4 regions of the Sphingobium sp. SCG-1 genome follow, and region 1 is predicted to be linked to each of the others. Evidence: predicted binding sites of a transcription regulator. Region 1 holds the regulator's gene; each other region holds the start of a gene.
The links. The regulator LexA, encoded in region 1, represses DNA repair genes until DNA is damaged. The targets are predictions, from matches to a motif close to GTTCCNCNCTTGTTCT.
Positions count from the first base shown of each region.

Region 2: a site for LexA is predicted at 2,678-2,693, ahead of C1T17_RS01395 (MmcB family DNA repair protein). Genes of this name have one in related genera too.
Region 3: a site for LexA is predicted at 2,915-2,930, ahead of C1T17_RS02305 (DUF6771 family protein). Genes of this name have one in related genera too.
Region 4: a site for LexA is predicted at 2,479-2,494, ahead of C1T17_RS13805 (protein ImuA). Genes of this name have one in related genera too.

Region 1 covers NZ_CP026372.1:2,364,525-2,369,740, reverse strand. Annotated here, with positions in the region: gene trpC (indole-3-glycerol phosphate synthase TrpC) at 1-158, shown strand, start outside; gene moaC (cyclic pyranopterin monophosphate synthase MoaC) at 155-643, shown strand; gene glp (gephyrin-like molybdotransferase Glp) at 640-1,815, shown strand; gene lexA (transcriptional repressor LexA) at 1,894-2,592, shown strand; gene C1T17_RS10835 (Glu/Leu/Phe/Val family dehydrogenase) at 2,767-3,816, opposite strand; tRNA gene C1T17_RS10830 (tRNA-His) at 3,919-3,995, opposite strand; gene C1T17_RS10825 (HU family DNA-binding protein) at 4,215-4,487, opposite strand; gene lon (endopeptidase La) at 4,651-5,216, opposite strand, start outside.
Region 2 covers NZ_CP026372.1:287,071-292,286, reverse strand. Annotated here, with positions in the region: gene C1T17_RS01410 (homoserine O-acetyltransferase MetX) at 1-44, opposite strand, end outside; gene hisC (histidinol-phosphate transaminase) at 163-1,266, shown strand; gene C1T17_RS01400 (prephenate/arogenate dehydrogenase family protein) at 1,266-2,174, shown strand; gene C1T17_RS01395 (MmcB family DNA repair protein) at 2,175-2,666, opposite strand; gene C1T17_RS01390 (cell wall hydrolase) at 2,769-3,434, opposite strand; gene C1T17_RS01385 (DUF1491 family protein) at 3,616-3,927, opposite strand; gene C1T17_RS01380 (PaaI family thioesterase) at 3,948-4,502, opposite strand; gene C1T17_RS01375 (PTS sugar transporter subunit IIA) at 4,411-4,878, opposite strand; gene hpf (ribosome hibernation-promoting factor, HPF/YfiA family) at 5,025-5,216, opposite strand, start outside.
Region 3 covers NZ_CP026372.1:508,694-513,909, forward strand. Annotated here, with positions in the region: gene C1T17_RS20920 (hypothetical protein) at 1-314, opposite strand, end outside; gene C1T17_RS02295 (MucR family transcriptional regulator) at 1,286-1,771, shown strand; gene C1T17_RS02300 (toll/interleukin-1 receptor domain-containing protein) at 1,842-2,624, opposite strand; gene C1T17_RS02305 (DUF6771 family protein) at 2,714-2,905, opposite strand; gene C1T17_RS02310 (hypothetical protein) at 3,217-3,480, shown strand; gene C1T17_RS02315 (hypothetical protein) at 3,697-5,028, opposite strand.
Region 4 covers NZ_CP026372.1:3,031,577-3,036,792, forward strand. Annotated here, with positions in the region: gene C1T17_RS13800 (DUF6504 family protein) at 1-1,491, opposite strand, end outside; gene C1T17_RS13805 (protein ImuA) at 1,682-2,311, opposite strand; gene C1T17_RS13810 (DUF2200 domain-containing protein) at 2,757-3,206, shown strand; gene C1T17_RS13815 (YbaN family protein) at 3,422-3,772, shown strand; gene C1T17_RS13820 (MucR family transcriptional regulator) at 3,872-4,804, opposite strand; gene C1T17_RS13825 (polyketide cyclase) at 4,997-5,216, opposite strand, start outside.

The sequences.
Region 1 (5,216 bases):
CCCCGTCAGACTGCACCTTCGTTGCGGAAAGCGGCCTCACGACACGCGCCGACCTTGATGCAATGGCAGAACGTGGGGTCCGCTGTTTCCTCATTGGTGAAGCGCTGATGCGGCAGGCGGACGTCGAAGCGGCGACACGGGCGCTGCTCGACGCATGACCGGACTTACGCATCTGGACGAGGATGGCGCAGCGCGCATGGTCGATGTCGCCGCGAAATCCGTCACGGTGCGCGAAGCCGTCGCCACTGGCCGGATCGATATGAGCGCCGAAGCCGCCGATGCCGTCGCTCAAGGTCTTGTCAAGAAAGGCGATGTCTTGGCTGTCGCGCGCGTAGCCGGGATCATGGCGGCCAAGAAAACATCGGATTTGATACCGCTCTGTCACCCGCTGCCCCTGAGCGCCGTCGCAATCGACTTCAAGCTGGACGCGACCGGCGTCGACGTGACCGCCACGGCGCGCACCGCCGCGCAGACTGGGGTTGAGATGGAGGCGCTGACGGCAGCGTCGGTGGCCCTGCTCACCATCTATGACATGGCCAAAGCGCTCGACAAGGGCATGGTGATTGGCGGCATATCCCTGCAATCTAAGACAGGCGGCAAGTCAGGTGACTGGCCTGTGCCAAAGGTTAAAATAAAGAAATGAGCCTGCTGCCGGTCGAAGAAGCGCAAGCGCGTCTTCTCGCACTTACAGAGATGCTGCCGACAGAACAGACGCCGCTTGCCGATTGCGTGGGACGTTGGACGACCGCCAATGTGATGGCCCTCCGAGATCAGCCATTCGCCGACTTGTCCGCCATGGATGGCTATGCCGTTGCCGCGGGTGCCGGGCCATGGCGCGTGACACAGGAGAGCGCTGCAGGAGGCCCACTGCCGCCACCGCTTGTGTCCGGAGAGGCCGCGCGCATCTTTACCGGAGCACCAGTTCCCCCCGGCGCGGACAGCATTCTGATACAGGAAAACGCAACGCGGGTTGAGGATTACGTGTCGCAATCCGCTGGCGATCCCCTGTTGCCTGGGCTTCACGTCCGTCGCAGAGGTTCCGATTTTACCGAAGGCGATATGTTGCTTTCACCCAAAAGCTTGCTGGGGCCGGCCCAGCTTGGCCTGGCGGCGCTTGGCGGCCATGGAGCACTTCCCGTCCGTCGCAAGCCGCGCGTCTCGATCATTGCAACCGGCAATGAACTTGTTGCTCCGGGCGCGCCAATCCCTCTTGGTAAAATCCCGTCATCGAACACCGTCATGTTGTCGGCTCTGCTTCAAACCCTCGCGTGCGATGTGGAAGACCTCGGGATTGTTGCTGATAATCTGGACGCCATGACCGCCGCGTTTGATCGTGCGCGACATGCCGACGTGATCGTCTCCACCGGCGGAGCCTCGGTCGGCGACCACGATCTTGTTCGCCCGGCGTTCGAGGCTGCGGGTGGGACGCTGGATTTCTGGAAAATCCGGATGCGGCCGGGGAAACCTCTGATCGCAGGCAAGTTAGGCGAAACTGCTTTCTTGGGGCTACCGGGAAACCCGGTTTCCGCCTATGTGACGGCAACATTATTCGTGCTACCATTAATTCGCCACTTGCTCGGAAATCCGCAAGTTTTGCCATTCATCAGTTCTGCGCCGCTGGCCAATCCACTCGGGTCTGCGGGCGATCGCGACGAGTATCTCCGTGCTCGCCTTACGCGAGAAGGTGCCGTCGCACTGACAGCGCAGGACAGCGCCGCCACAAAAGCTCTGGCGCAGGCCGATTGCCTGATCGTCAGGAAGGCTCATTCACCGGCCGCAATGCCTGGAGAGACGGTGAGCATCATTCCGCTTTAGGCAGTCCCACATACCTGCTTGACCTGACCTAATGTGTTTCCTATACGTTCTTCATCCGTTCTACAGGATGAGGTCACGATGCTTACTTCCAAGCAGCAGGAATTGCTCACGTTCATTCATAATCGCCTGGATGAAGGCGGCGTCTCGCCTTCGTTTGAGGAGATGAAGGACGCACTCGACCTTCGATCTAAATCCGGAATTCACCGGCTGATTAATGCGCTCGAAGAACGCGGATTCATCAGGCGATTGCCTAATCGTGCCCGCGCCTTGGAGGTTTTAAAGCTTCCCGAGGGGCTCGATAAATTGCGGAGGGCTGCAGCGGTTGTTCCATTGGCATCTCCGCTAAAGACGCCTGCGAGGGCGATCATGCCTTCGGTTCCGATTGCAGCGAATGATGTCATCGAAATTCCGTTGCATGGGCGCATTGCGGCAGGCGTACCGATTGAGGCGATGGAAGGTCAGAACATGCTTTCCGTGCCCGCCGCATTGTTGGGTTCCGGTGAACATTACGCGCTTGAGGTTTCCGGCGACTCCATGGTGGAAGCAGGCATTTTGGACGGCGACTTCGCGCTGATTCAGCGCACTGAAGTGGCGAGAGATGGGCAGATCGTGGTTGCGTTAATTGACGACGCGGAAGCTACTCTCAAATATTTCCGTAAAGACGGCCCGCGTGTTCGTCTTGATCCCGCCAACAGCGCTTATGAGCCGCAAATCTACGACGCGCGGCAAGTTCGCGTTCAGGGCAAACTTGCGGGTCTTCTGCGCCGGTATAATTAGGCTGACCGGAATAGCGCCCCTGTCGATTGGGACCGGCGCTGGTCATCATCAACGCTCACTTACCGCCTCGCGCCTTTGCGGAAAGCGGAGAAATCGCGAACGTAAAGCGCGTGCGGTTTCCGCTTTCCCATAAATAGCGGCGTCGATCCGCAGGCTTAAGCGCCCGACATCATGTCAGGCGCGACCGATCAGCTTTTGCGCCATGGCGTCTGCAACATCTGCTGCGGGCCGGTTGGAGGCGGCACTGTCAGCCCAGATGGCACGCAGACGATCGGGAATTTGTTCAATACGACCATTGACTTCATCGCGGTCGCCCTGCCCCAGATATTCCAGCGCGACGTTGATGATCCCGCCCGCATTGATGACGTAATCGGGCGCATATAGAATGCCGCGCCCATGCAGCCGTTCAGCGTCAGCCGGGGTTGCGAGTTGGTTGTTTGCGCCGCCCGCAACGATGCCCGCCTTGAGTAAGGGAATGCTGTACTCGTTGAGAATGGCGCCGAGCGCGTTGGGGCTAAATACGTCCGCTCTGACGCCGATGATAGCGTCAGCCTCCACGGCCTCCCCGCCAAGTTCGTTCGCAAGCGCTCTGGCCCGATCCTGATTCACGTCCGCCAGCGTAAGCCGTGCTCCGTCCCTGGCAAGGTAATGGGCAAGACCGCCGCCGACGCTACCCACGCCCTGAATGGCGACATGAATGCCCTTCATATCGCTCTTGCCCAAGCCTTGTTGGACAGCCGCCTTTACACCCAAATAGATGCCATAAGCGGTAAAGGGCCCCGGATCGCCGCCTGCATGTCCGTCACCCACCGGAAGGCCAGACACATGCTTGGTGCCACGAGCAATTGCCGTCATATCCACCTCGGAAATGCCAACGTCTTCTGCCGTCACATAACGACCACCCAGCGAGTCCACGGCGCGCCCGAACGCCTCCAGCATTGCTGGAGTCTTGGTCTTGGCTGCATCGGCCAGAATGACGCCCTTTGCGCCACCCATCGGCAAGCCCGCCATAGCGTTCTTGTAGCTCATACCTCGCGACAATCGCAGAGCGTCAGTGATCGCTTCCGTACGGTGCTGATAATGCCAAAAACGGGTGCCTCCAGCACCTGGTCCAAGCGCAGTCGAATGGATCGCAATGACCGCTGTCAGGCCGCTAGCTTTGTCACGAAATAGGTGGACACCCTCGTGGTCATCGAAGTCTGGTAGATCCCAAGCCGCGCCCATTTTGATCCTCGTAACAAAATTACTAGATCGCGCAATAAATCGCCAGAGGGCAAAAAGCTATAGGAAAACCATTGATGGAGGTGCGCTTCGCCGCGAACGAAATGGGGCGACCGATGGGTCTTGAACCCACGACCTCCGGTACCACAAACCGGCGCTCTAACCAACTGAGCTACGATCGCCACACCCGCTTACTGCGGGGAAGACGGCCCATAGGGCGTAGCGCCCCTCACCGTCAAGCAACCTTTTTATTAATCCGCAAATATCAAAGCAAAGTAGCAAAAAATAAAGGCGCTAGTCTGCGCTTATAACAGCTTTGCTTACGCACTAGTTCGTTTGGCCTTGAAGCCCGCCTTCTTATTCCCGTGGCGAATAACATTGCACGGCTGAATTCCTGCTCGTTAGTTAACGGCGTCCTTCAGGCCCTTACCAGCTCGAAATTTAGGTTGCGTGGATGCTTTGATGGACATCGTTTCACCCGTGCGCGGATTACGTCCTGTCGAAGCCTTGCGATTGGAGACCGAAAATGTGCCGAACCCTACCAGGCGAACTTCATCACCCCTCTTCAGGGCGCCGGTGATTGCCTCAAAAACTCCCTCGACGGCTTTTACGGTATCGCTTCTGCTCAGGCCGCTGGTATCGGCGACGGCACTGATTAGATCCTGTTTATTCATGGTATGGAACCCCCCTAGTTTGCATCGATCAATTGGGAATCGCGGGCAATATGACGCGATTAAGGCGCAGGACCTCGCCGCTGTCAAAGAGAAAACGACGAGACCTGCGCCTCACGCCAACTTAGGAAGTTGATATATTGAGTGTTCGGGACCGGATGCGCTGTCAGTGCCGAACCGCTACTTCACCCTCCCCGCCGATCGGATGCGCCGGCTGGGCGGCGAGATCGTCTTCTTCCGTCCAGTTGATAGCCTCCAGCGGGGCAATAAGCGCCCGTGCGAGCACCTCGTCGACATGGCTCACCGGAATTATCTCAAGGCCCTCTCGAATGTTTGCTGGAATCTCCGCCAGGTCTTTCTCATTCTCGGCCGGGATCAAAACCGTTTTGATGCCACCGCGCAGGGCCGCAAGTAGCTTTTCCTTCAAGCCGCCGATGGGCAGCACACGACCACGGAGAGTGACTTCACCCGTCATGGCCACGTCCTTGTGCACGGCAATGCCGGTCAAGGTGCTGACGATCGACGTCACCATACCCACGCCCGCCGATGGCCCGTCCTTGGGGACCGCGCCTTCGGGCAAGTGGATGTGAATGTCCTTGCGCGTGAAGATGCTGGGCTTGATGCCATAGCCCGGCGAGCGAGCCTTCACATAGGAGAAGGCCGCCTGAATGGACTCGGTCATTACGTCGCCAAGCTTACCCGTGGTCCGAATCGCGCCCTTGCCGGGAACGG
Region 2 (5,216 bases), 2.1 Mb from region 1:
CCTAGGCCGAACCGGCTGTCGGTCGATAGGGGAACGCTAGCCATGCTTCGCCGCTAGGACGCGGGGCGAGGGGTGTCAATCTCCGCGCCCGGTCCAAGGCCGCACCCTTTGCGCGCGCGAGGTTTCCCCGCTAAAGCGCGTGGCATGACAGATAGCACAATAATGACGCATACTTCGCCACAGCCCAAGGAGTGGATCCTGGGCATTTCCGCTTATGTGCCGGGCAAGGCGGCGGCTGCCGATGGCCGCCCGCTCATCAAGCTTTCCGCCAATGAGAACCCGCTCGGCACCAGCGAGAACACGCGCGCGGCGTTGGCTGCGGCGACGGCGGACCTCGCCACCTATCCCGATCCCGGCGCGACCAAGTTGCGCGAGGCTATCGGCGCGAAGTTCGGGCTGGACCCCGCACGGATCATTTACGGCACGGGGTCGGACGAGCTGCTGCACCTCGCCGCCAGTGCCTATGCCGGGCCGGGCGACGAAGTGCTGTACGTCCGCTTCGGCTTTTCCGTTTACGACATCGCGGCCCGTCGCGTGGGCGCGACGCCGGTCGTTGCGCCGGACAAGGACTATGCGACGGATGTGGACGCACTGCTGGCGGCGGTGACGGAGCGGACGCGCGTGGTGTTTCTTGCCAATCCCAATAATCCGACGGGAACGATGACGTCGGCAGCGGAGATCGCGCGGCTGCATGCCGGACTGCGATCCGACATCCTGCTGGTGCTGGATCAAGCCTATGCAGAATATCTGGAGCCGGAAGAGGAAGACGGCGGGCTGGACCTGGCGCGCACGGCGTCCAACGTATTTATCACGCGCACATTCTCCAAAATACATGGCCTTGCCGCCGAACGCATCGGCTGGGGCTATGCCACGCGTGAAGTCGTTGACGTGCTGCACCGCATCCGCGCGCCATTCAATGTGACCACGGCGGGGCAGGCGGCTGCGATCGCCGCTGTCGGAGACGATAAGTGGGTGCAAGCGAGCCGTACGCATAACCGCCAATGGCGTGAATGGCTTGCCGGAGAAATCGCGGCGATGAGCAATCATGGCCTGCGCGTGGTGCCGAGCAAGGCAAACTTCCTGCTGATCCTGTTCGAAGGCAGACTGACGGCCGAAGCGGCGCTGAACGGGTTGATGGCGGAGGGTTATGCGACGCGCTGGCTGCCGGGGCAGGGGCTTCCGGACGCCCTGCGCATCACCATCGGCACCGAAGCGCAGACACGTGACATTGCGCGCATCCTGCGCACGATGGCGGAAGCCGCCTGATGCTGCCGTTCGCGCGTGTCACCATTATCGGGCTGGGTCTGATCGGTTCCTCGCTTGCCCGCGGCATAAGGGCAACGATGCCGACCGTCCGTGTGACGGGCCACGATGCGAACGACGAGGTGCGGGAAATCGCGCGGCGGATCGACCTGTGCGACGATGTCAGCGACACGGCGGGCGCTTCGGTTACGGATGCAGACCTCGTGATCCTATGCGTGCCAGTAGGCGCCATGGGAGCGGTCGCCGCGGAGATCGCTGAGGAATTGCCCTCCGAAGCGATTATCAGCGATGTCGGCGGGTCGAAGGAAAGCGTGATCGCAGCGCTACGCGAGGTGCTGCCGCACGCCACTATCGTTCCGGGTCATCCGGTTGCGGGAACCGAGTATAGTGGACCTGAGTCCGGGTTCGCCACTTTGTTCAGAGGCCGCTGGTGCATTTTGACGCCGGAAGAACATACAGAAGAAGCGGCCGTCATCCGAATGCGCAGCTTCTGGGAGACATTGGGCGCGAATGTTGAGATCATGACCCCCAAGCATCATGATCTGGTGCTGGCGGTGACAAGTCACGTGCCGCATCTGATCGCCTATTCGATCGTCGGCACGGCTTCGGACCTGGAGACCGTGACGCAAAGCGAAGTTATCAAATTCTCCGCTGGTGGCTTTCGCGACTTCACGCGCATCGCGGCGTCAGATCCAACAATGTGGCGCGACGTGTTCCTGAACAATCGCGAGGCGGTACTTGAGATCCTGCAACGGCTGACCGAGGACGTGACCATGTTGCAGCGGGCGATACGGTGGGGTGACGGTGATGCGCTGTTCGACCTTTTCACGCGAACCAGAGCCATCCGCCGGTCGATTATTGAGCAGGGGCAGGACGATCCCGCGCCCGATTTCGGGCGCACCCACACATAATCAGAAGCCGATTTCGGCAGCGTAGTCCGGGTCGGAAAGTGCAGTCAGCCGCCGAGCGGCCCGGCGCGCAAAGCGCAGTGTTTCCGCCTTGCGACGAGCGGCGGGCAGCGGCTCTGTAGGCGCGGGGCGCAGGATTTCCGCGTCATATTGATCGGCAACGATCAGCCCCGTGCGCGTGGGCCAAAGCGCCTCGCCATCGAATGGCGTCAGGTCAAAACCGGCCGGCACGGCCCAGAAGTAGCGATCGCAATAATCGAAGTAGTCCGGCCACTTCGCGTCTCCGAGCAAGTCCGCCCGGCTGCATTTTATCTCTACAATGACCAGATGCCCCGACAGGTCGATCGCCATGATATCGGCGCGACGGCCATTGGGAAGCGGGGCTTCCACCACACCGAACACATCGTGGCGCTGGAAGAGGCGCAGCACCCCACGCGCGACGGCCATAGCCGTGCCGTCAGTAAGAGGGGAGCAATCGGAAACCGTCTGTGACATGGCATGATATTAGAACAATAGAGGAACAAAGAAAAGGCCGAACCCGTATGGGCCGGCCTTTATCATCTTTGCTGCTCGTCGGCCCGGAGCGGGCCTCCAGTCTCAGCGGTAGAAAATGTGATTGTCGATCGATGCCAGACGGGCCTTGCCCCAACCCGGCGAAACGCGGCGAGCGTGGAAGAACAACGCGCCCTCAGCCTGGCTCTTCCAGCTATCGTTCAGCGCGATCTGCGCAATGCCGACTGCCTGCTGCCAATCGACGCTGTCCGTGCGCGGCTGAGGCACATTGCCACCGCGAACGAAGCTGAACTGGCTCGGCTGGCGCACGACGCCGCAAAGGCTGCTGGCGAAACGGCCCGAATGCGAACGGTTGATGATGACGCGGGCGACGGCGAGCTGACCGGCGAGGCTTTCGCTCTTCGCCTCATAATAGACGGCGCTCGCAAGGCAACGCATATCTTCGGTCATGTCGGCGGGGAAGGGCTGGGCATCCACCAGAGCGGCGAGCGACGTCGCGGGCTGTTCCTGCGCATCATCTGCATATGCGGAAACTTTTTCCGGCTGAGGCGTTGATGCTGTTGTAGATTGAACCACTTCACGCGGCGCTGCGAAGGTTACACCTGCGGCCTGCGGAGTGGAAGAAACCGGGATGGTGACGGGAAGCGTCTCAATCGATCCAGCGGCTTGGGAAGCGTCGCTCGCGCTTACGGCGGCGATCGCAGATAAAGTAAATGCGGCCAATGTCGCGGCCTTCAATCGGAAACTCATCACTACTCAAGTTAGTGCGGTGAGTCGGCCAGGACGCCGTATCCTTATGGATGGGCTTTTCTTGCGTCCGGTCGCCCCCCGTCTGCGTGTTTACCGTCTTCCCCCTCATTGAGTGAAGTCACAGCAACCTGCGCGTTGGCGTGGGCAGGCCTATGGCTGCGCCGTTCCACATAGTCAACGATCAGCAGAGCGTTTCCACGGCCAACCGTTCCGCATCCACGATATCGAGTTCTATTAACCATAAGTCGGGATCGGAGCGACGGCGGCGAGCGATGTAATCGGCGACAAGGTGCGGACCGCCGTCCTTATCCGGCCCGCAGGCAACCAGCCGATAGCCTCCGGCATAGTCTGAAATACGCTCGAAAAGGCCGGTTTCCTTGCCCTTGTCGAGGCACTGGACCAGAATCGTTCCGCTGATTGCATCGCCCTTGTGGAGCACGCTGGCAAAGCCGCCACTGTCTTGGACGCGCCGGATCAGAGCACTCACCAACATGTGTGCGGCGAGTCGCGCCGTCATGTGGCGGTGCGGTACCCGGGAAGCGACGACAAAGGGAATTGGGAACGCATGAAGGTGCCGGTGCCGCGTCCGACTTCCTCGCCGTCCGCGTCGATCAGGCTGGCTTCGGCCACATACACCCGGCGACGGCCGCTGATCCAACGGCCCTCTGCGCGCAATTTCCCTGTATGAATCGGGCGCGTGAACAGCAGGTTGAAGCTGGTAGTCAGAAGGAAGCGATCGCTAACCAGGCTGTTGGCGGCATAGAAGGCGGCGTCGTCCAGCATCTTGAAATACACCGTGCCATGCACGGCACCGGCGGCATGATAGACACCTTCATCGACTTCGAAGTCGATATGCGATTGACCGGCGGAGGGGATGCTAAGGTCGGACCGGAACAGCCCGTTGATAGGGGCTGAGCGGTAGAGTTGCTCCAAAGCCCGAAAGTGCGCCGCTTCACCACTGGGCAGCGGAGTCGCGTCAGGCTGCGTCACGCGCCTCGTTACCCGAAAGCAGAGCGAACAGGGCTTCACGTGAACCGACGCCGCGCATACGCGAGATATGCGTTTCATTGCGCAGATATCGGGAAACGCGCGCGAGGGTCTTGAGATGCTCCGCGCCGCTATCGACCGGTGAAAGGAGCGCGAAAACCACATCTACTGGCGCATTGTCCACGGCGTCGAAGCCCAATGGCGTATCCAGAAGAACCACGATGCCACGCACCCGATCCAGACCGGGGATTTTCGCATGGGGAATACCGATGCCACCGCCAAAGCCCGTCGATCCCAGCCGCTCCCGCTCCGTCAGCCGGTCGAATACGACATCGGCAGCCATGCCATAGTTGGCCGCTGCGATTTCGCCGAGTTTCTGGAACAGTTGCTTTTTGCTGCTGACCGAAACGCCGATTGCCAGTGCGTCCGACGTCAATATGTCGTCAAAGTGAGCCATGTCGTACCTAAACGGTCATCCGGCGTGTCTGGACTGGAATGTCAGACCATCCTGCAATGCCAGAACCAAAGCCCGGCCCCATAGAGCTATGGGGCCGGAACGTCAATGAAATTGGCTTTGGGAGCGCTATCCAGCGCCGATCTCTATCAGGTTCGAGGTTCCACCCAGCCGATCGTACCGTCATGCCGACGATACACCATGTTGTACGCTGATGTGCCTGCGTTGACGAACAACAGCGCATTGGTGTTGCGCAGATCGAGCATCATCACAGCGTCGGAAACGGATGCTTCGGGAATGTCGACGCGGGTTTCGGCAACGATCAGCGGCGCTTCCTCCGG
Region 3 (5,216 bases), 1.9 Mb from region 1:
AAGTAACGATACTCTTGAAGCAAATCGCCCGCAATTAACAGTAACTGAGAAGACCAGAAGCGCAATATTCGGGTTCGAGATGGCTCAAGCGAAGCTTGTTCAACAAAATGGGCAAAATGATATTGGTGATCCCCGTCAAATTTTGTCGGAATCCTTCCAATCGGAACATTCTGTCCTTGTTCTACTATTGGAAAAAGATCGCGTGCACGCGGATCAGCAGCTAACTGCATCGCTGCCTCAAGAGCAAATATCCCGTCTAAAGCCCGTTGCAATCTATTACCAGCATCTAAAGCGTTCTGGTCAGTCTGTGGCATGAATTAGTTATCTCCGAATGGAAGGTCAGCGGGTGACCCATTCATGCTTGCCAATGAGAGTCAATTTCGCGGGCGAGGCTTATCACGGCAAATTATCGAAGCCGCACCGCTCTGAGCAGGTGAAATAGTCAACCTCATCATCTTCACCAGCAGGAACAGGTACAGGCGATAGCGGGATTTCCCGACCGATCCATATCAAGCATCTAGGGCATATATCCGTTCGCGCTGGCATATTCTTGGCTCTAGAAAGCGCCTCCTCCAACAGCCTCTGTTCCGCGTCTAACTGCTGATTTTGCTGGCGCAGTTTGTCTTGCTCTGCCCTGCTAAAGGCAAGCTTTTGGCGGATAGAGCCTGCTTGGGCGTCTCGATAAAGCGCTATGTGTCCGCTTGCGATCATATCGTATTCCCTCAACGGCTAATATGCACGGGGATATGACACATTCCCAGCCTAGGGAACTCCGGTTCTGCATTAAAGGCTGTAAATTATAAGCCAAGGCGCTTCCGCTTGACCGACCTAAGCCAATAATCTGATACCGCAGGTGCTTTCTGTCTTGCCGACTTAGCGGAAAGGCCTTCTTAGGCGTCAAGTGGCGGTGAAGGAAGCCCGCGACTGGCATCTTATCCGCAGATATACCCTACAAGCCCCGTAGATGTGCCTTGCAGAGCAAAGAACAGATTTTGGCAAAATGTATGCCTTAAACAATAAACGCGCTGCACAAGGCTTAAAACGCCCTTAAATATATTTCCGGCAAGCGACAAGCTATGTCGATATTATAATTCACGAATATTTGTCTGATTACATCAGGTTGATCAGGCGACATCTACTATAGAGATGCCGAAGTCCTAGAAATATACCCAAAATGCGACTCCTAGCCGCTTCTAATTTTGAGTAGATATTTTAGATGACCTCACATGTGAGAAGTGGAAAGGTTGTGCTATCAGGCTAGAATTATAAAGATGGGATTGCAACAATGATAGACGCAGCGAACAACAGTCCAAACGAAATGCTGGCCACCCTAACTGCCGATATTGTTTCAGCCCACGTCAGCAATAACAGTGTTGCCGTGTCTGACATAGCCAGCTTGATCGCCAATGTGCATGGAGCGTTGTCTGGCTTGAGCACGCCCGTTGCTCCTGTTGAAGGACCCCTTCAACCGGCTGTATCTGTACGATCCTCTATCAAGCCGGATTATATCATCTGCCTTGAAGACGGTAAGAAGTTGAAGATGCTGAAACGCCATCTGATGACGCATTACCAGATGACGCCTGCTGACTACCGGGCCAAGTGGGGATTGGATGCCAGCTACCCGATGGTGGCTCCCAATTATGCCCAACAACGCAAGGATTTGGCCGTTAAGATCGGCTTGGGCAGGAAGCGGGCTGCTGAACCAGTGTTAGCGGAAAAGCCGAAACGTAAGGTTCGGGCGAAGAAGGTGGAAACGGAGCCTGCTGTTTGATCATCACAGGTTCCATCGTAATCTCTAGCACAACTCTGATCTAAAGTTCGTGGTGGTCAAAGCCGGTCGTCTAGAGACCCGTTGTCGGAAGTGGCTTGAACTGAGTAGGCTCAATCTGTTGAACGACCGCAACCAATTCAAGCGGCTTTGAAGAGGATCGCAGCTCATAGATTCTTGGAAATTTGGGTTTGATTACATCGCCAGCGATTGGCCCAGCCGTAAACCCATTTAACGTCTTGCCCAGCGTTGATGGAAAAATGTAATTACTAGATGTTACGCCTCCGCAACCTTTTATCCACAGTCGCCCCTCATCTGTTGTATTGTTCGTTACCATGACGATGGTGGGAGCGTGTTCACTGAGATGAGATGCTATCACCGTTATTTCAAAGTGATGGGCCGAAATCTTAGATACAGCTGCGGTGAGGTTCGAGAACTCGGCATGCTTCGGTCGGAAATCATCAGAACCTGTCACTATCTGCAATATCTGCTGCTGTGCCGCAGGGATGCCAATGTTGTGCAAATCGATGTATACGCTTTGCATCAGGAGGGCTGGCATTGCTACACCATCGACCCTAACCGGGATTAGCTGCGTTTGCCCGTTCGCAGCTTGATATAAAGCGTTGTGCCATTCCAGTTTGACCATCCCACTGGCTAGGCTCTTGGCAGAGACGAAGAAGAAGACAAAGTCGGGGGCCGTCATACCCTCGTTCATCTTTTCTATAATTCCTTCGCCCGGTTTGATGCTCCAAGCATCATAGAACACGTTTGTTGCACCCAGCTTATCCCTCAAGGCGATAGCAATCGGCTCTACCACTGGCTTATCATCAAACTGATGACTAAGAAAAACCCTCATATTAATATCCCCTAAAGCCGTTTAGAATACAAATCCCATACCGTTGTTATGCAGTAGGTCGCACTCTCATCGGCACGGCCCACGATACATCAGATCGGCAACACAAGTTGCGCCGGGTCATGTTCAGGAACAGGCTTATTCAACGTTTCTACGATGGTTTCAGCCAAAGTTTCCGCAGACGCTTCGCGCATCTGATCATCCTGCATAGTTAGTCCGACGATGGCCCATGCTGGCGCGGTTAGAATCGCTGAGGCGATGACGGGAGCACTGATTCTTTCCATGCCTTATATAGAACAAACAAAGAACATTGAGGCAAGAGGGATTACGGCGGCTCTGGCAGATGGTCAGCCTGATAAAATGCGTTGCCCACTTCAATTCATTTTGCGAAGGACAAAGAGCAGTCCGGTGAGTCCCGGATTGTGGGGCGTCAGAACCCCAACAGCACACAGGCCGGTCAAGACATTCTTGGCCGGGTGGTCGTCACGCATGTCCAAGGTTCGTCTAAAGGTGGCGACGCCTTGTGCTGTGTGCAAGGTTCTGAACACCCGGCTTGGGCCGGGCAACGCCTCCAACCTGATCTTGGGGGCTTTGAATGACCAATCAGAAGATTATAGTTGGGTTCGCGTCTGTGGTGACAGTGTTGCTAACAGTGATCGCCCTGTTCATATTCCGTGGATATTATGATGCCTTGTCTCCATGCGATAAGCTGGAATGGCATTTTTGGGACACCGGTGCTGAGCACAAGTGCATTATCGATGCCATGAAACGCGCCAATGAAAGAGGCGGCGTATTGAGCGTTCAGGATGAATATGCTCCTCTTGAAGATGTCGAGGAAATTCCGTTGAACGGCATTTAGACGATTTGCACTAAGTTGCTCCAAATGCTCTAAGATGAGAAATCGGGGACTAAATCTGGGATGAGCAGCGCGAATGCCTCTAAAATGCCCTCAGAGGCTCATACGGAGTGATTATAGCTTATCCGCTAGTCAACCTGCCAAAATCTATAAAATCTCTGTATAGGGCTTAGAACGAATTTAAATAATACATAGTAAAATCGCTGATGGTTATTCCGGCTAACTGGTCTTTACGCTTGGCTTTGCTTTCAATCGATGGACGAATTCTGTGGTCATAAGTTTTACGGCGAGATCTGATTTTGATATCGGAATGATTATTGAGTCATGCATGGGCAACACTGGAACATCATATTCCATAGCCAGCCGACTTACACATTCAACGATAACGCAGCTTTCCAGATATTGTAGAATTCCCCATCGGATTTCACTGTTAGGCCAGTCGTTCAAAAGCGGGTGCCTGTCCAAGACAGCCTTTTCAACAGACTTAATCGGGTACAGGCCAGTATCGATCCCACGCTTCTTAAGCAGATTGGCCTTCGCCTCTTCGGGCCAGCGCCTGTGAAATTGATGATGCCCCAATGTTGCGGTGACCCAAGCCTTGATCAAATCACGGGGAAGCCCATCGATGGTGTAGGCGTCCGCAGGGTTGAAAGCCACCTTGTGCAGGGCATGAAGAATGGTGAGATGGCTTGCGCTGAAATCGACATCTGCCGTCGGCTCCCCATTGATTGTGATAGTAAAGCGATCCTCCTTGGAAGCCTGCTGATAACCGCCCCCCAAGATATATAGCCGTCCCCCTCTATCCCAGCCATAGTTGGGCAGATCGCCTTGGCTAAATATCCGTTGAAATGGGGCATTTAGCTCAGCATCATCAATTTTCGGCGAAGCTATTATCTGTCGAGCCATATAGGCGTTGAAGGCGTTTACCTCCGCTATGAATGCATCAACGGGCGGCAAGGTCGGATCGAAGTGCATGGCCTCACCATCGACGGCAACGTTCCCCCATTTCTTGACCTTGCTGGATTTCAGCACGACTGGCGAAGCTGCTTTTACGGATCGATCAACTGCAAAATGTTCCGCCCACTTTGCAGGCTCGATACCGTGCGATACTACAAGCTCATATAAGGCGGATGTGGCCCTCATCCGGGTTGCCATACCCTTTCTATGGATATTACGCGGGTCTTTGTACCCCGTATGGACCTCAAGCAAGCCTGCATCCCGCAGGTGGTCCATTGCAGCTTTGCAGGGGCGATATCCGACGTAGTGACCTGTGAAGCTGCCAGCGCTCATCTGACGATAGCTGTAACGGCCAACATTATGCTTAGTGGCCCGCAGCAGGTCTGAGATGATGGCACCTAATGCCCTATGGTATTTGTCGGAAGCCGCCTTCCTGCCTGTTGGATATAGCTGTTTAGCTAGAGCAGTAATCATAGCCTTGGCTTGATCGGAAACCGCTACGCTGATGAGCGGCATGTACGCTGCCTCTAGGGCCTGTTCATCGGTCAGTTCGCCTGCCAGATCATTGGCAGGAATGGCAGTGTCGTAGTTCACAAATCACCTTTTCCATACAGGGCTTCTCAGCCCGTATTCCCTCTATTTTCCTCCTCTAATTGAGCGCCATAATCGAGCCATCACACCTACCTCAAACGAATGTGTTACACGTATACTAAGCTAAGCTCTCTAAATAATTTAATAAGTTAGAGTCATTTAGAATTTATAGATGAAGGTTTAATATGATT
Region 4 (5,216 bases), 670 kb from region 1:
ATCGCCTCGGCGGAAAATCCAGAAGCGATAGCCGCCCTCTGCCTCGACGCAAAAATAGTCGCGTACCGCCCACATCTCCTTGGGGCTGCGCCACCACTCGCCGTGGATGCGTTCGGGACCATCGCCCGCTACGATTTTGTAGGCCGAACCGCGCCAGCTGAACCGGCGCGGCGGGTGATCGGGCAGGAGCGCCACGACGTTCGAGAGCATCTCAGGCCGGCGCAGCAGCCGTGCCGGACGCTTCCAGGCCGGCCAGCCTCCGGGCGCCGCCAGCGGATCTACCCGGCAGAAGCCGCGCTCTGGAACGTCGCTCTCGACGGCAGTCAGCCGGAAAAGCGCCTCTTCGCCGACACGGCCACCGAGCTGATCGACCAGCGGCGCAAGATCGGGTGCACGGCCTTCGGTAGCAAAGCCTGCGTCCAGCGCTTCCGGCGCCAGCGGCTCGACGCGCGGCGCGGCCAGCGTCATCGCCTCTATGCCAAGACCAGGATCGATCCGCTCGACCCGCATGGCCAGCATCCGCTTGAGGTGCGCGGGCTCGCGCGTCGCGCGCGCGGTCCCGATCGCGACGCGCTGTTCGCCGCCATCGACGACAACACATGTGAGGATGGCCGTCCGAAGCCCAAGACTGCGCGCTTGCAGCACATGGACCAGATCATCGACTAGATCGCCGATCACGTGGGTGATCGCGTCGGCCGTCGCGATCGGCTCGAGCAGTCGCCGTTCGGCAATCGGCGCCTCGAACGGAATAACCGGCGTGATCGGCTCGGCGAGGCTCCCGCGCGCCTGATCGAGCCGCTCGACTGTCTTCAGCCCGAGCCGCTTGGCGAGCGGGCCGCGTGGCATCGGATATAGATCGGCGATCCGTTCCAGGCCGAAGCGGCCGGCGGCGGTGAGAGCTTCGGGCGTAAGCCGTAGCGCGGCGAGCGGCAGATCGGCGATCGCCTCCGCCTCGGCACCCGACGGAAGAATCGTAATGGCCTCGCCGCCATATCGCGCGAGCGCATGCGCCGCGCCAGGTGTTCCGGCGATCGCGATCGTCGCGGTGAAACCCAGCCGCCGCAGAAAGGTCAACAGACGCCGGCAGAAGCGCGCCTCGCCGCCGAACAGATGGGTCGTGCCCGAGAGATCGAGCCATAGACCGTCGGGCGGCGCAGGGCACGCGGTCGGCGTCCAGCGCGCCACCGCGTGCAGCGCAAGGCTGTCGAGGAAGGCCTGATCCTTTTCGGGCTCGGCATCATGGACATCGAGATCCGTCACCAACGCGCGGGCGTGAGCGGCGGCCATGCCGGGACGCAGGCCGAGCTCCAGCGCCACAGGACAGGCCGATGCGACCACATCGCGCTGCCCGATCCGCGCGATCAGGATTGTCGGTCGACCCCAGAAGGACGCCCATGACGGAGCAACGGATGCAACCGCGCTGGCTGGCCCTCCTTCGTCTGGCACCATGGCCTTGAACGGGTGTTCGGCGGCCTCGCTGCGCCGACCCATCTCGCGCATCCTTGGCTGCTGATGGGCCGGCAGACTATCGATGTTCGCCGAGCTTGGGCGCCGTCCCAGGGCGCCGTCGCGCGCCCAGCGCGCACCCGGCCGCCAGCCGCCGCCCCGCGGCACAGAGCAAGCGCCGGGATCATCGTCGACCGCGGCTTGAAAACGCGGCTCGGCAGAAAATGCGCGACCCTCAGGCGGCGCGACTGGACGCTGCGACCGCCGCAACCGCTCTATGGGCAGCTGCGGCAGGCAGAGCGAGGCGACCCGTTGCATCGCAAGCCTCCAGTTCGAGGGAGAAGGGATTGCCATTGCGCTGGCGGACCAGTTCGATCGCCCAGCGCGCCCGGCCCAGTCCGGCATGGGGCAAGGGTGTCGAAGGCGCGCAGCCGATCCGCCAGCGTGTCATCGCCGATGATGGCGTTTCCAAAGGACAGCGGTCACGTGAGCGGTGTCGCCGGTAGAGAAGGATCGGGGTCTTGCCGTCCGAGGCTGCGAGTTGCAGCCGGCGGGTTGCCGTCTGATCGGCGGACTTTACCTCGGCTATCACGCAGGCGAGCGAGCCGTCGCGCAGGCCATCCTCGGCAAGCGCCAGAACCTCGGCATCCTTACCGCCCTGAGCATAAAGTATCTTGACAGGCCCCAGCCCCGCCTGTTCGAGGCCGGGCGCGTAGAGATCGAACTTCGTGAGCGCCCACAGCACAGTGAAGCCGGCCTCGGCGGCAAAGCGAGCGGCGATGCTGGCCATGAACAGCGTCGCGGCGGCATCATCGTTCAGCCTGGCCGACGCTGCCGCAACCTCATGGAGTCCGGCACCATCCAACCCGCTATCGGCGAGTCTGTCGTCGAGAGCAGGGATCCCAAAGGGCAGGTTTGGACCTCGCAGCGCGCGCGCATTCTCTAGCTCCGCGCGGAGCGCAGCAATCTGGTCGGACCTCGTCCGATCGGGAGAGAAAACTAAGGTTGGCATCTGTCAGCATCGACTCACATGTTCCCTTTATGTTCCAATCTCGCTGGAGATTCGTCAAGCGCGATGATTAGAAAATTTCGTTGCACCTACGTGATTATGAAAGCGCCATTGCCAAGTGCACACGCGCATCGGGGACACTGACGTCGGCAGCTAAGATCTCGATCCAAGGCTACGTATGATGTCGGAGACCACAATTACGAACGCTATGTACGCTCGATATTTTACACGGCCTGGAGACTTCGCTTAGTTCGAACAGCGCACGGATTGTGACCCAGCTACCGAAGCCTGGGAAGCACCTGTGAGTGCAACGAAGTCTCTTTCAGGGTATGCACCGGTTTTTCATCCGACGGGTCGATGTCATGCCCCTGCTGGGTCTCAAAGCCGACGTACAGAACGTGAAATGAAACACCGAATTTACTCTATCAGCTTTGCCAGCATCTATCCGCATTATGTAGCAAAGGCCGAGAAGAAAGGCCGTACTCAGGCTGAAGTCGATGAGATCATTAGTTGGCTGACGGGCTACACCCGCCAAGGCCTTGACGCAGAGTTTGAGAAGAAAACGAGTTTCGAGGATTTCTTTGGTCATGCACCTCAATTGAATCCCTCGAGAAAGCTGATCAGGGGAACGGTCTGCGGTGTCCGGGTTGAAGACATCGAAGACCCGCTGATGAGAGAAATCCGGTATCTCGACAAGATGATCGACGAGCTTGCAAAAGGGAAAGCGATGGAGAAAATCTTCCGGCGATGATGCACTAGTGCCGACACCAGCAAAAGAGGCGGCATGAAAACTGATGAGTGTCATGCCTGAGAAGCGCGCCGCAATGGATCAGCCTGCTGAGGTAAATGTGTCGCGGCCAGAAGCCCATACCCTTTATGATCCGCTGTTGCCGTAGCAGAGCAGCATAGATCACGACAATTCTTACTGATTGCGTGAAGCTGGAAGCTGGTCATAGCTGTCCGGCGATGATGCGCTGGCTTTACCTGATCGCGGGTTATCTCGCGCTTGCTCTTGGCATTGCAGGCGCGATTCTGCCGCTGTTGCCCACTGTGCCATTCATCATTCTTGCGGCATTCTGCTTCGCTCGAAGCAGCCCCAGGCTCGAACGGCAGTTGCTGGAGCATCCGCATCTTGGTCCACATATCCAGCGCTGGCGGCGTAATGGCGCAATCAGCCGCCGAGGAAAGCGCGCCGCGACGGCAGCGTTTGCCATCTCGGCCCTGCTCGGTATCTTGTTTGCGCCCTGGCCCTTTTTTCTCATACCGGTAGCAGCCGCCCTGACTGGCGGAACCTGGATCTGGCTTAGGCCGGAATGACGCCCTTGTAACCGTTATAGAGTTTGACTTGGCGAGAGACGCACGACGCCCATCGGCCGTCTCTTGCCATACGATCGCGAATCTTCTTAGCGCGCCTAGTTACGCCTCAACGGATTTGCTGACGCGCTTCTTATATGCGCGTTTAGTCGGCTTTGGCGCATCCGAAGATGTGCTTTGATCAGTATTCCCAGCCTTCGCTTCCCTGGGCTTGGGCGAAGGCTTAGCTTTGGCAGCTTCCTCGAGCATGCTTTCAGGTTGAGCGGGCTCGCCTGCTCTGATCTTAAGCTTGCGACGAGGCTTGGTCGGAGCGTCGGACGCAGAGGATGTTGGCGTTGCCGTCTGGGCAGGCTGTTCTACGTCTTGATCAGCAGCGGCGACATTATCGCGCACGCTATCGACCTCTGACTTCCGAGTAGGTTTTACTGCCTTGGCCGCAGAGCCTTTAGGGCCAAGCTTTGCCGAGACGGCACGCACTTTGCGCGCTGCCTTGGGCACCGCAATGGTGTCAGCAATAGCAGGCTCGTTCGCTGCCACTGGCGCTATGTCGGCAGCGTCCTCAATCGCGTCTGCCCGCGGGGTGGATGCGACTGCAAGCGGGGCGGCGTCCTCAGCCATGACCCCTGCCCGCTTCTTGCTGCCGCCAAGGCCATTCTTCGCAGCGACCGCTCGGCGTTCTTCGGAGTAAGCAGGCGCGACCATCGGATAGCTCGCCGGCAGCTTATAGCGCTCACGATACTCAGCCGGTGAAAGCCCATTTGCCGCGAGGTGACGCTTGAGCGTTTTATAGGCCTTGCCATCAATCATGCTGATGATGTGATCGCGCGATGCTAGGCTCTTCCTCAGACTGACCGCAGGCGTAAACGTTGGTGCCTCAGCTTCCACAGCGGCGGGTGCATCAATGCCTGCAAGAGCAGAGTAGGTCGACTGAATGAGGTCAGACAGCGTCTCGCTGGGAACGGTGTTGTTCGCAAAATAGGCGCTCAGCAAGTCGACGGTCAACGTTGTGAGATCGGCCTGATCATGGTCAGCCATTAAATACATACTCCTTTGATGAAGATCGTTTTCACAGAGGTGCTCTATGCGCCTAGCTGTTACGAAAAAGATAGTACATTGCCAAATTCGTTAATCTCTATGCTGATCCAAGGCATGACAACGCGTGGAAGTCGTCACGTTCGAAAGTGGCTGCTATGATGACACGAGCCGCTACGATCTATACCCAATGCGTTACTGAGGTTGCTCGTTAAAGAAGAGCCGTTCACTATTTACCAAATCTCGAAGCGCCCGCAGATCACGTGCGATCCATTTGGCGTCTCTCGCGAAAGTCTCATCCGTCATCTCCGGTTTACGAAACAAAGTGAGCATGACTTCTGCGCCAACGCCGTTCTGGACCACGCGAAGAGGAACATGGACCGCCTGCCCATTTCCTGTTTCTACGACATGATCC